DNA from 2 places in the Cytobacillus oceanisediminis genome. Region 1 is predicted to be linked to the other one. Evidence: riboswitches for the same ligand, from Rfam matches in the RefSeq annotation. Region 1 holds a riboswitch; the other holds the start of a gene.
The links. A riboswitch is a leader RNA that binds a small molecule or an ion and turns the genes downstream of it on or off. The one in region 1 is predicted to bind lysine.
Positions count from the first base shown of each region.

Region 2: another riboswitch for lysine. It lies ahead of IRB79_RS22875 (aspartate kinase); the one in region 1 lies ahead of IRB79_RS24500 (Na+/H+ antiporter NhaC family protein).

Region 1 is NZ_CP065511.1:4,868,457-4,874,795, reverse strand. Features, by position in the region: gene IRB79_RS24520 (DUF72 domain-containing protein) at 1-421, shown strand, start outside; gene IRB79_RS24515 (YunC family protein) at 525-827, shown strand; gene IRB79_RS24510 (HD-GYP domain-containing protein) at 1,251-2,345, shown strand; gene yunB (sporulation protein YunB) at 2,417-3,163, shown strand; lysine riboswitch at 3,229-3,435, shown strand; gene IRB79_RS24500 (Na+/H+ antiporter NhaC family protein) at 3,607-5,184, shown strand; gene IRB79_RS24495 (YsnF/AvaK domain-containing protein) at 5,278-6,159, opposite strand.
Region 2 is NZ_CP065511.1:4,551,565-4,557,903, forward strand. Features, by position in the region: gene sdhA (succinate dehydrogenase flavoprotein subunit) at 1-495, opposite strand, end outside; gene IRB79_RS22865 (succinate dehydrogenase cytochrome b558 subunit) at 636-1,244, opposite strand; gene IRB79_RS22870 (YslB family protein) at 1,594-2,046, shown strand; gene IRB79_RS22875 (aspartate kinase) at 2,108-3,337, opposite strand; lysine riboswitch at 3,525-3,704, opposite strand; gene uvrC (excinuclease ABC subunit UvrC) at 3,829-5,622, opposite strand; gene trxA (thioredoxin) at 5,872-6,186, opposite strand.

The DNA of each region.
Region 1 (6,339 bases):
TAGGCATCAATCATGGTTTCGGCCGGAGTTTAAGGAAAGCACCTTAAGATTTATGAGAGAAGAAGGCTGGATTCATAGCATCTGCGACGAGCCGCAAGCCGGTGAGGGTTCTGTTCCAACTGTCCTGGAAACAACCAGTCCTGATAAGGTGCTTGTTCGGTTTCATGGCCGTAATTTTCATGGCTGGCAGAAAAAGAAGGGAGACAACTGGCGCGAGGTCCGCTATCTTTACCGCTATAACGAAAAAGAACTGGCTGAATGGGCAGAACATCTAAAACAGCTTGAAAAAAATTGTAAAAATGTATTCGTCGTCTTCAATAATAACTCTGGCGGTGACGCGGCAGACAACGCTAAACAAATGATCGGCCTGCTTGATATCGAATACCAGCAGCTCGCTCCCAGACAGCTTGATTTATTTTAAGCGGTGTCAGATGCCTGTGGCCTTGAAGTGGTACCTGGCACTTTCACCCTTTCCCTTGTCCGCACATATTGTGTAAGGGAAAAGGAAAGGAGTGGCGGCAAGTATGATTGAATTGAAACCGATTGATATAGATGGCCATAATTTTTTGAGTGTATCGGTGCAATTGCCGAAGACCAATCTGCTGGTTGTAACGAATGATAAAGGGTATATCATGTGCGGCGCCCTTGATGTAGCTTTGCTGAATGAGAAGCTTAAGGACCGCAAAGTAATCGCCGGCAGGGCGGTCGGCGTAAAAACCATAGAGCAGCTGTTAAATGCCCCCCTCGAATCTGTCACATATCAGGCAGAGGAACTGGGCATTGTTAAAGGGACGATTGGAAGAGAAGCACTTCTTAAAATGATCTAAAGGCATGCCTTAATAGGGCTGTCTTTTTTAATTAGTTCATATAAAGGGCTTCGTAGTACATAAATTTTTTTATCCGCACGTAAAAACAGGTTATCCGCATATAATTTTTTATCCGGAAGTAAAAACGGGTTATTCGCACATAAATTTTACTATTCGCACATAAAAAACGGCTATCCGCACAAAAATTTTTTTATCCGCATATAAAAAATGGCTTTCCGCACATAAAATACATAATTGAGGAATAAAGCACCCCGGAATGAAGACGAGCAACCTAAAGTTATCCTTAAAAACGGCATAAGAATCAATTTTCATAAAAAATTTGAGAACTTCCGCCAATGCCGGAATTTTGTCGTATAATGTAAATAAAACCAAATTATACCCGAAATATAAAGTAGCACTGAAAATAGGATATGGGAGATACATATGAGATTAGCAGCAACCAATACAATTGAGACTGGCAGCGTTTTGGCCAAGGCTATATATAATGACAAGGGTCAGGTCCTCTTGCATGAAGGTGTGGAGCTGGCTGATAAATTAATACACAAATTGCAGGAAATGGGTATTACTTATGTGTATATCAGGGATTGGCGCACTGAGGATATCCAATATAAGGACCCTCTGACTGCCAAAATGCGAACGAAGGCTATCGAAACCATAGAATCGGTTCTGAAGGAAGTAGAAGCAAATAAAGAATTAACAGGCTCTTTAGTGATTGAGAAAGCCTCTAAACGGCTATCAGGGCTAATTCGTCAGCTAATCGGTGAAATAAGGGGAAATAGGGAGCTGCTTACGATCCTATCAGATGTTTATACATATGACCACTATATTTTCACACACTCCCTGAATGTAACCCTTTATTCTCTGGCAATCGGGATGAAGCTTCAGCTCCTGCCAAAGGAACTTGAAATCCTGGGGCTAGGTGCTATTCTCCATGATGTAGGAAAAATGAAGGTGCCAGGAGATATTCTTCTGAAACCGGGTAAATTGACAGCGGAAGAATTTGAATCAATAAAGAAGCACCCTGAAGATGGATTTAATATATTAAGAAAAGTAGAGACGATTCCGCTCCTTGTTGCACATTGTGCCTTTCAGCATCATGAGCGTTTGAATGGTTCCGGCTACCCGCGCGGCCTTGAGGGAGACGAGATACATGATTTCGGCAAGATTATTGCGATTGCCGATGTGTTTGATGCAGTAACATCTAATCGCATTTACAGACAGGCCATGCTCCCGCATGAAGGTCTGGAGATTTTGTATGCAGGGGCAGAAAAGTTATTTGATAAGAGGCTAATCGAAGTTTTTCGACAGGCGGTCGCGGTATATCCTGTGGGTGTTACAGTCGAGCTGAATGATGGCAGGAAAGGCGTTGTCTGCCGGCAGAACGCGGGTTTGAGTGATAGGCCAGTCATTCGCATACTTGAAGAAAAGGGCAGGAATGTCGAGCCATATGAAGCCGATTTGCGGATTGAATTGAATTCTGTCATTATAGGCTGCGATACGACTTTTGTACAACAATAAACTATTTTGGATTTTTGAGCCTAGTTCCCTCCTTTACAGCATACATATAGCTTGTAAAGGGGGGATTTGTTTTGGCAAAATTTCGCGGCCGGCTGCCCCGGAAAGGTCCTCTGCCATTTCGTTATGTATTTCTATTGACCTTTATATTTTTCGTCATTTCAACTGCTGCCGGCCTATGGATTATCAACGAAGGGCTTAAGCCTACACTTATGAGCTATGCCGATTCACAGACAAGGAAAATCGCATCATTGGTGATAAACAATGCGATTAATAAAAAAATTACCAATGTGATGGATTTGGAAGATATGTTTGAAGCAAGTGAAAGCGGTGTTGTCAGCATCAATGTGGAAAAGCTGAACAGGGTCAAAGCGGAAGTAACCGAACTGGTTCAGGATAATATTAAGAAAGCGGAGAAGGGCGATTTAGATGCGTTGGAGTCCTTTACAGACGTGGAAATCAACACGGAACAAATGCAGCATACAAATGGAATTGTTTATTACGTGCCGCTTGGCCAGGCAACCAATAATGCGCTTCTCGGAAACCTGGGTCCCCGGATACCGGTGAAATTTAATGCAGTGGGCTCTGTTACCTCCAATTTTATAACTGAAACAAAGGATCACGGCATTAATAATGTTGAAGTAAAGGTACTGGTCCGTCTGGATGTGCAGGTTCAAATCATTATTCCTTTTGCCACCAAAATTATCACTGTACAGGAGGATGTACTTGCCGCTTATGGCATCTACCCGGGAAAGGTCCCGCAATTTTACAATGGCGGAGGGGGCACCTCGCCTTCCATAGAAATACCGGCCGGCCAATAACACTTGCAAATAGATTAGTATTTTGATAAAATTTCAATATAATTTCATAAAAACCTTATCATATCCGATGGGGTAGAGGCGCAAGATTCAAGAGTATGCTGTGCGAGGATGACAACTAAGACCGCAGCCGAAAGGGAATGTTGCCGAAGTATGATTAGTGAGTCAGAACTAATCTTGCTGGGGTTACTTCGAATAGGAGTAACACTGTCATTATGAGGGGAAAGTATGAATATACTTTGTCAAAGCCTTCATAATGGGGAGCTACAGATCGTGATGGAGAAACTAATTACTTCAAAAGAGTAATGATAGATTTTTCTCTATCGTTACTCTTTTTTTATTTTGACTCTGTCATCATCCTTGTTGTTCCCCTACGAAAAGCTACAGGCGCCCGCTTATCGGCGCCTGTAGCTGGACACCAATCAAATTTCAGAGGAGGACAAGTAATGGCAAACACGATTTTTTCCCTGCTGCCGCCTTTGGTAGCAATCGCCATGGTTATCCTGACTAGGCGTGTATTGCTGTCATTGGGAGTGGGGATCGTAACAGCCGCACTATTGCTGGCTGAATTCAGCATCACAGAAACATTCAGCATCATTTGGGATGCTGTAAAAGGAATTTTTGTTTCAGACGGAGAGCTGAACACCTGGAATGTATATATTATTCTATTCTTGCTTGTATTAGGAGTTATTACTGCATTTATATCTATTTCAGGCGGTAGCCGTGCATTTGGAGAATGGGCGATGAAGCGGGTCAAGACCCGTGCAGGCGCACAGATTGTCGGAGCTGTTTTAGGTATTATCATATTCATTGACGACTATTTCAATGCTCTGGCTGTCGGCCAGATTTCACGTCCGATTACAGACCGCCAGCGTGTATCCCGTGCGAAACTTGCATATTTGATTGATTCGACTTCAGCACCTGTTTGTGTGGTTTCACCAGTATCAAGCTGGGGAGCATACATTATTGCGCTGATTGGAACTATCCTTGCTGCCCATAATGTTACCGAGTATTCAGCTTTCTCGGCATTTATTCAAATGATTCCAATGAATCTTTATGTATGGGCTACCCTCGCTATTGTGTTTATTGTTGCATTAAGAGGCCTGGAAATTGGGCCAATGAAGGTCCATGAGAAGCGGGCAGTTGAAGAGGGTCTAGTAATGGATCCTGAGAAGCCGGCGCCTGGTGAACTGAAGGATGACCTTCCTACAAGTTCAAAAGGATCGGTCGGAGATCTTGTGTGGCCGATTATAGCACTTGTCATAGGTACCGTGGGCTCGATGTTTTGGACGGGTTCACAGGCGGTTGAAGGAAGTGCGACTATTTTACAAATATTTGAAAACACAGATGTCTCAAAATCACTTATCCTTGGAGGACTAGTGGGTCTATTGGTATCATTGGGATTATTCTTCCGACAGGCCTTTGCTTTGAAAGGTGTTAACCCAAATGTTTTTGGCAAAGGGGTATGGGAAGGCATTAAATCCATGCTTCCAGCTGTTTATATCTTGCTGTTTGCCTGGGCGATTGTTGATTTGATCGGCCGTCTGGAAACTGGAAAGTATTTAGCAGGTCTTGTGGAAAGCTCAAATATGAGCACATCTTGGCTTCCGCTTTTACTTTTCGTCATAGCGGGAATTATGGCATTCAGTACTGGAACTTCATGGGGATCTTTCGGCATCCTGCTTCCGATTGCAGGAGACATTGCTGCTGCAACAGATATCACCCTGTTATTGCCGGCTATGTCAGCTGTCCTTGCCGGTGCGGTTTTCGGAGATCATTGTTCGCCGATTTCCGATACAACGATTCTTTCCTCAACCGGGGCAGGATGTAATCATATGGACCATGTGATGACTCAGCTTCCATATGCCTTGATTTCAGCGGGAATCGCTGCTGTTGGTTATTTAATCATCGGTTTTACTGGCAGCACTGCAATCGCATTACTTACGGTGGCTGTTCTTGTAGCGGCATTTGCTTTCCTTGGCCGTGGCAAAAAAGAAGCATGGCAGGAAAATAGGGCTAGTTAAAAAACTATAGAAAAAAGGCTTTCTCTTTGAGAAGGCCTTTTTTGGTGTTCATCCATCATTATTAAAGAGGTCCCCCTGAAGGGACCCTTTTAATTATAGGTTGTCATTATTTCTTCTATTAAGAGAACGATTTAAGTCTTCATCGTCAGTAACGTATTCACAGCCGCCTTCAAGATGCACTTCTTCTTTCTTGAGGTTTTCTTTAACCTGCTGCGTTTCCTGAACTTCCCGTTTGCCTACGACAATCTCTTCGGTGACAACAGGCTTTTTGGAGACTTCCACACGCTCTTCTGTAATTGGGATCCTGATTGTTTCCTCATCTGATATAGGTGAGGTGTTTACGCCAGTTGGATCATCCACTTTTCTTCTTTCTACATACACTTCTTCATGCTCAACTGGTACATTAATTGCTTTTTGTTCTTCCACAACGTCTTTATGGATTTCAACTTCTCCGGCTTGAACGCGTTCTTTTGACACATCCAGCTGTTCTTCCCGAAGTTTTAATGATTGTTCCTCTTCTTCAGCTGGATTTCTCTGCTGGCTATATCCCCCAGTGTAAGTGCTGTCCACTCTGGCTTCAACAGTTCCGGCATTGGTAAAGCCTGTTGCAGTATCAATTCTATCGCTGTATAAAATGATTTTTCCCTCGTTCACATAAGTTTCATACGTGCGTGCTTCATCATCTGACATGCCCAGTTCCCTGAATTTTTCACCTGCAGAGTCGCTGCTCATGCGATCATCATCAAACCATGATGCCAGACTATTTAAGAATCCTGCGCTCTCACTGCTGTCTCTATCTTTAGTCTCGAAGGTCTCTGTATGAACACCGGTTTTATCTTCAAGAGACGTATCCAGGTGTTCTGTCTGCGCAATGATGGATAGATCTTGAACAGGATATCCGTCATTTTGCAGTTCTTGAATGGCATTTACTACTTCCCTTTGTGAATTATAAACTCCGATAATATTGGCATCCATTTGTAAAACCTCCTCTGTAGTGCTTTATGCTAAATTTGGTAATGGTTAAGCACACTGGTTATATTCCCTGGACCAGGATGCCGAAACAAGGGTAATTTTGGCATCTCATCAATTTAATTTAGAATTTTCTGAATAAATAATGAAAGTTTTTGGCTTTAGGGAATAAATTTTACTAAGGGG
Region 2 (6,339 bases), 320 kb from region 1:
GATTACTACCCCTAGGAATTCCCAGCCTTCGTACTTTGTTACTAACCCTGCCACTTCATGGCGGCGGACCTGCTCGTCCATCGCGTAAAGAAGCTGCTGACCTGTTGTAGCACCAGCGAATGCTGTACGGTGATGCTGTGTTCCACCAAAGCGGCGGAAATCCAGCAGTCCCTCAGGTGTACGATTAAACATAACACCCATACGGTCAAATAAGTGAATAATTCCTGGTGCTGCCTCTGCCATTGCTTTTACAGGCGGCTGGTTTGCCAGGAAGTCTCCGCCATAAATTGTATCGTCAAAATGAATCCAAGGAGAATCGCCTTCCCCTTTTGTATTTACTGCTCCGTTGATGCCGCCCTGGGCACAAACAGAGTGAGAACGTTTAACCGGCACTAAAGAAAATAATTCAACCGGAGTCCCGGATTCTGCAACTTTAATTGTCGCCATTAAACCGGCTAATCCGCCGCCGACAACTATAACCTTTCCTTTACCCATAGTGACTCACTCCCTAATTACTAGTACAACTTAGAAAAGCGCAGAGCGCCTGCCTATCGCGCTTAAAGCCAGACCGCTTCTCAACGCTGCAATATTATTGGCACGTTTAAATCCAAAGTCTAATAGTCTTTTATTGTCTTTTAAATAAATGCTGTAAGAGCACGTACACCAACAATAGATAGTGCAATGAAAATTCCGATCGTTACATACGTGGAAATGACCTGTGAACGAGGAGATACTGTAATTCCCCAGCTGACAAGGAATGACCAAAGTCCATTAGCAAAGTGGAAAATTGCAGAAATGACTCCAATAATATAGAACCAGAACATAAATGGATTAGATAGGATGTTCTCCATCATCTGAAAGTTAACTTCTGCTCCAAAGGCAGCCTGTACACGTGTTTCCCAAACATGCCACGCAATAAAAACCAGCGTAATGACACCTGAAACACGCTGCAGCATAAACATCCAGTTACGGAAGTATCCATACCTGCTTGTGTTATTTTTCGCAGTAAAAGCAATATAAAGGCCATAGATTGCGTGGAACAGCAAAGGTAGATAGATTACAAACGTTTCAAGGAATATTCTGAATGGAAGACTTTCCATGAAATGCGCCGCATTATTAAAAGATTCCTCTCCCCCTGTTGCAAAATGGTTCACTACAAGGTGCTGCACCAAAAACAATCCAACCGGTATAACCCCAAGTAATGAATGCAATCTGCGATTAAAAAACTCACGATTACCTGCCATAAACTTTCCCCCCCTGATTTTAAAAAAATGATGCTGAGCCCCCGCTCAGGACATCATCTCGAAAATGTTATTCATTTTCTTACAATTATGTGACATGTCCATTTTACTCCCAAGATAATAGAGCGTCAAGAAAACGGATACATAAAATGTTCCATATTAATAAAATTTTTAAAAAATATTTACGGTTAAAAAACATATATTATTCTTCGGTTCAATATGACCTAGTTGCTGGTCTCCAGTATACTGAAATAGTAATTATTTCTATGCAAATCGTTCTATTTTTCCCCGAATTGATATTAACTCCCTCAGCATATTGTATATAATAGAATCATAGAAAGAGGGGAGACTATTGAGCGAATTAGCATCTGCGAAATCCACTAATGAAGATCACATACAGACAATTCCGGTATTTGGCTATGAACTAATCCGGGAAGTGCTGCTGCATGACCTTTTGGGAAATGAAGCACCGGAAATTTTATATTGGGCCGGCAAAAGGATCGCACGCATGTATCCTCTTGAAACAGCCAGCCAGATTGCCGAGTTTTTTATAAACGCCGGCTGGGGAAATCTTTCCATCGCAAACGAATCGAAACATGAAATTGAAATGGAATTATCAAGCCAGCTGATTGCAGACCGCTGCAAAAAGAACAATAACTGCACCTTTCAGCTTGAGGCCGGATTTATAGCCCAGCAGATTGAACTTCAAAAAGAAGTCATCTGTGAGGCATTTGAACATCCCCGCAAAAAAACCGGCAAAATCCTTATTACAGTGAAGTGGGATAAAAAGGATCCTGCTGAGTAATATCATATGTACAAACAATAAGCTATCAATTTTGATAGCTTATTGTTTGATTTTCCTGGAATTAAGCCTTAACCGGAGAAACTGACAGCTTGAATGCATCATGCAAAGCATCAACTGCATCAATCATTTTGCTGTTTTCAACAACCGCCGATACTTTAATTTCTGACGTGCTTACCATTTTCACCGTTATTTCATTCGCGGAAAGCACTTCGAACATTTCTGCAGCCACACCCGGATTGGAAATCATGCCTGAGCCAACAATCGAAACCTTGGCGAGGCCGGATTCCCATTCAATTCTGTCATAATTTAATTGTTCTCTATGCTTTTCCAGCACTTTTACTGTATCTGTAAGATCTTCATTCTTTATTGAAAATGAGAGGTTTGTCGTCTGAGCTTCTGTCATGCTCTGGATAATGATATCAACGTTAATGTGATTTTTGGCAAGGGCCGAGAAAATAGTAGACAATCCAGTCAGTGAATTAGGAAGACCAAGAATCGTCACCCTTGTTATATCATCCTCAAAAGCCACACCGCGCACGACTAAGTTTTGTTCCATTTTTACTTCCTCCTCAATGATTGTTCCGGCTTCCTTCTCAAGGCTTGAACGCACTTCAAGGGGAAGTCCATAGTTTTTAGCAAATTCGACTGCTCTTGGATGGAGCACACCAGCCCCCAAATTGGCCAGTTCAAGCATTTCATCGTAGGAAACAGAATATAATTTTCTGGCATTCTTTATAAAGCGGGGATCAGATGTAAATACCCCGGTTACATCGGTATAAATATCACATTTATCAGCTTTAAGTGCTGCAGCCAGTGCAACAGCCGTTGTATCAGACCCGCCCCGGCCAAGTGTGGTGATGGAACCATCTTCAGTCATCCCCTGGAAGCCTGCTACAATCACAATTTTCCCCTGGTTTAATTCCCCCTGAATGGTACCTGGATCGATATTCACTATCCTCGCATTGCCATGGACTGCTTCTGTCTTAATACCTGCCTGCCACCCTGTAAAAGAAACGGCGGGATGCCCTTTCGCATTTAATGCCATCGCCAATAAAGAGATGGTCACCTGTTCGCCGGTTGTAAGCAGCATGTCCATTTCCCTTTTATCAGGTGAGGGTGAAATCTCCCTTGCCATGCCAACCAGCTGATCAGTCGTTTTGCCCATTGCCGAAACAACCACAACAACATCGTTTCCCCGGTTTTTTTCTTCAATTACCCGATTGGCGACATTTTGAATTCTGTCTACAGTCCCCACGGAGGTGCCCCCGAATTTCTGCACAATGATTCCCACAGCTTTCCCTTCTTTCTAAAGAACTCGTAATTTTATGATTTGCCGTCCTATGTAAGTGAAGCATGACAGTTCACTCTCTGTATTTGACAATGGCCTTAAATCTAAAATACCCTTTTGGGCAATAAAAAAAGCAATGGAATAGTTTACTATCCCATTGCTGTGCAGCCAAAGTATAAAAATGCAAACACAGTGAGATAGCTCTCCAGAACGGCATTGTCCTGACAATTCTGCATTTGTTCAATGCAGAACCAGCAGAGAAAATGATGAGATTTTCTCCACTTCGGCGAACATACCCTTTCAAAGCTTTTCATGGAAGCTCATTCTTCTCCAAGCTTTTACTGATGAAGTTCGCACCTCTACCTTCACTTAACGATTCAGTTCACAGTTCACTTCGTTTGAACTATATGAACATACGCTTTATCGCTATAAAGTGATATTGATATAAAGTTTCAATTAGTATAACATGTCTGAATTTTTCTGTCTATATCCATTTATGACTTGGGATTTCCATTTTGTTCCTCAAACCTCTGTTTTAATTCCTCAGCAACATTCGCAGGAATGCCTATTTTCCTAAACTCCTCGATTGGTGCCTCTTTCATTTTCTTTACAGATCCAAAGGCTTTCAGCAGCTGTTTCTTTCGTTTTTCTCCTATGCCTGGAATATCATCAAGAATAGACTGAAATGCACTTTTTCCGCGAAGCTGGCGATGAAAAGTAATCGCAAAGCGATGAACCTCGTCCTGAATTCTCTGCAGCAGATAAAATTCCTGGCTGTTCCTTGCAAGCGGAATAATTTGAAGCGGATTACCATATAAGAGCTGTGAAGTCCTGTGCTTCTCATCCTTCACCAGGCCTGAAATCGGAATATCCAGACCGAGTTCATTTTCAAGCACATCCCGAACAGCTTCAACATGCCCTTTTCCCCCATCAATCATAATTAAGTCCGGAAGCGGCAGCTCTTCTTTCAGTACCCTTGTATATCTGCGCCGGACTACTTCTCTCATGGATCCATAGTCATCAGGGCCTTTAACGGACTTAATTTTATATTTACGGTACTCTCTTTTCTCTGGTTTGCCATCAATAAAGACGATCATGGCTGAAACAGGGTCCGTTCCCTGGATATTTGAATTATCAAATGCTTCTATCCGGTGAGGAGTATAAATTCCAAGCTGATCTCCCAGATTTTCTACAGCCTTAATTGTCCGTTCTTCATCACGCTCAATTAAAGAAAACTTCTCCTGAAGAGCAATTTTTGCATTTTTATAGGCAAGCTTCACCAGGTCCTTTTTTTGCCCGCGCTGCGGTTTTAGCACTTTAACATCCAGAAGCTGTTCTGCCATTACAGCATCAACCGAATCCGGTGCCAATATTTCACGCGGTTTAAAATGGTTTGTTTTTGTATAAAACTGGCCGAGGAAAGTTAAGATTTCTTCTTCCGGCTCATTATAAATAGGGAACATTGATACATCCCGTTCAATGAGTTTGCCCTGTCTTATGAAGAATACCTGAACACACATCCATCCTTTATCAACCGCATACCCAAATACATCCCGGTCGGTAAAGTCTGTCAATGTCATTTTTTGCTTTTCCATTGTTGCATCTATATGGGCAATTTTATCCCTAAGCTCTTTTGCTCTTTCAAAGTCCAATTCTTCAGCAGCTGCTGTCATCTTTGCAGTCAGGTCTTTTTTAATCTCTTTGTATCCGCCATTTAAGAACTTTGCAATCTCATCTGTCATTTGCTTATATTGGTCTTCGCTTACGGCCTTCACACATGGCGCAAGACATTGGCCTAAATGATAATAAAGGCAAACTCTGTCCGGAAGAGTCGAACATTTGCGGAGAGGATAAATTCGGTCGAGCAGCTTTTTTGTTTCATTGGCAGCCTGCACATTGGGATAAGGTCCGAAGTATTTTCCCCTGTCTTTTTTTACTTTTCTGGTTGTAATCAGACGGGGATGGCGTTCGGCCGTCAATTTGATAAAAGGGTAGCTTTTATCGTCCTTCAGCATTACATTATATTTCGGATCATATTTCTTGATCAGATTCATCTCAAGGATCAATGCTTCCATATCTGAAGAAGTGACAATGTACTCAAAATCTATGATCTCATTAACAAGTCTTAATGTTTTTCCGTCATGTGAGCCTGTGAAATAGGATCTTACACGGTTTTTCAGGATTTTTGCCTTCCCCACGTATATAATGGTTCCCTGCCTGTCTTTCATCAAATAACAGCCCGGTTGGGCAGGAAGCAGCATCAGTTTATTTTTTATCGTATCATTCATGGCACTTCACCTCCCCGGTTAAAACTTTTTTATTGAAGTTCAATTTATTCATTATTTGGCATAATCATTTTGGGGTGCATGCTAGTAATAAAACATTTACGCTGGCAGCAAACCAATATTATTTAATATGCAGATGGCACATTATTATCATCTTATTATATCAGCCTGGAAACTTGCAGCATAACAACAAAACCCAGATGACAAAAAAATCCCGATGTCCTCTTGGGACACCGGGAAATTTCTTATAGATTAAGCATGTTTTGTAAGCAATTCGGCAAGAGCTTCTTTCGGCTGGAAACCAACCACTTTATCTACAACTTCACCGTCTTTTAGAACGATTAATGTTGGAATGCTCATTACGCCAAACTTGCCAGCAGTTTCCTGGTTTTCGTCAACATCGATTTTTACAATTTTCACTTTATCGCCCATTTCAGAATCAAGCTCTTCTAAAACAGGAGCGATCATTTTACAAGGGCCGCACCAAGGAGCCCAGAAATCTGCCAATACTAATCCCGAACCAGTCTCAGCAGTGAAGTTTTGGTCAGTTGCGTGTGTAATAGCCATTTGATATGCCTCCTAAAATTTAACTCAAATACTAACGACAGTATATCATCGTTTATTATATGTTGCGAACAATCTGCTCGATCGTAATTTACCCTATTTGGAGCAGATTATTCTCTTTCTTTCCCTATTGCCGCTATGTATAATGGGCGGCCA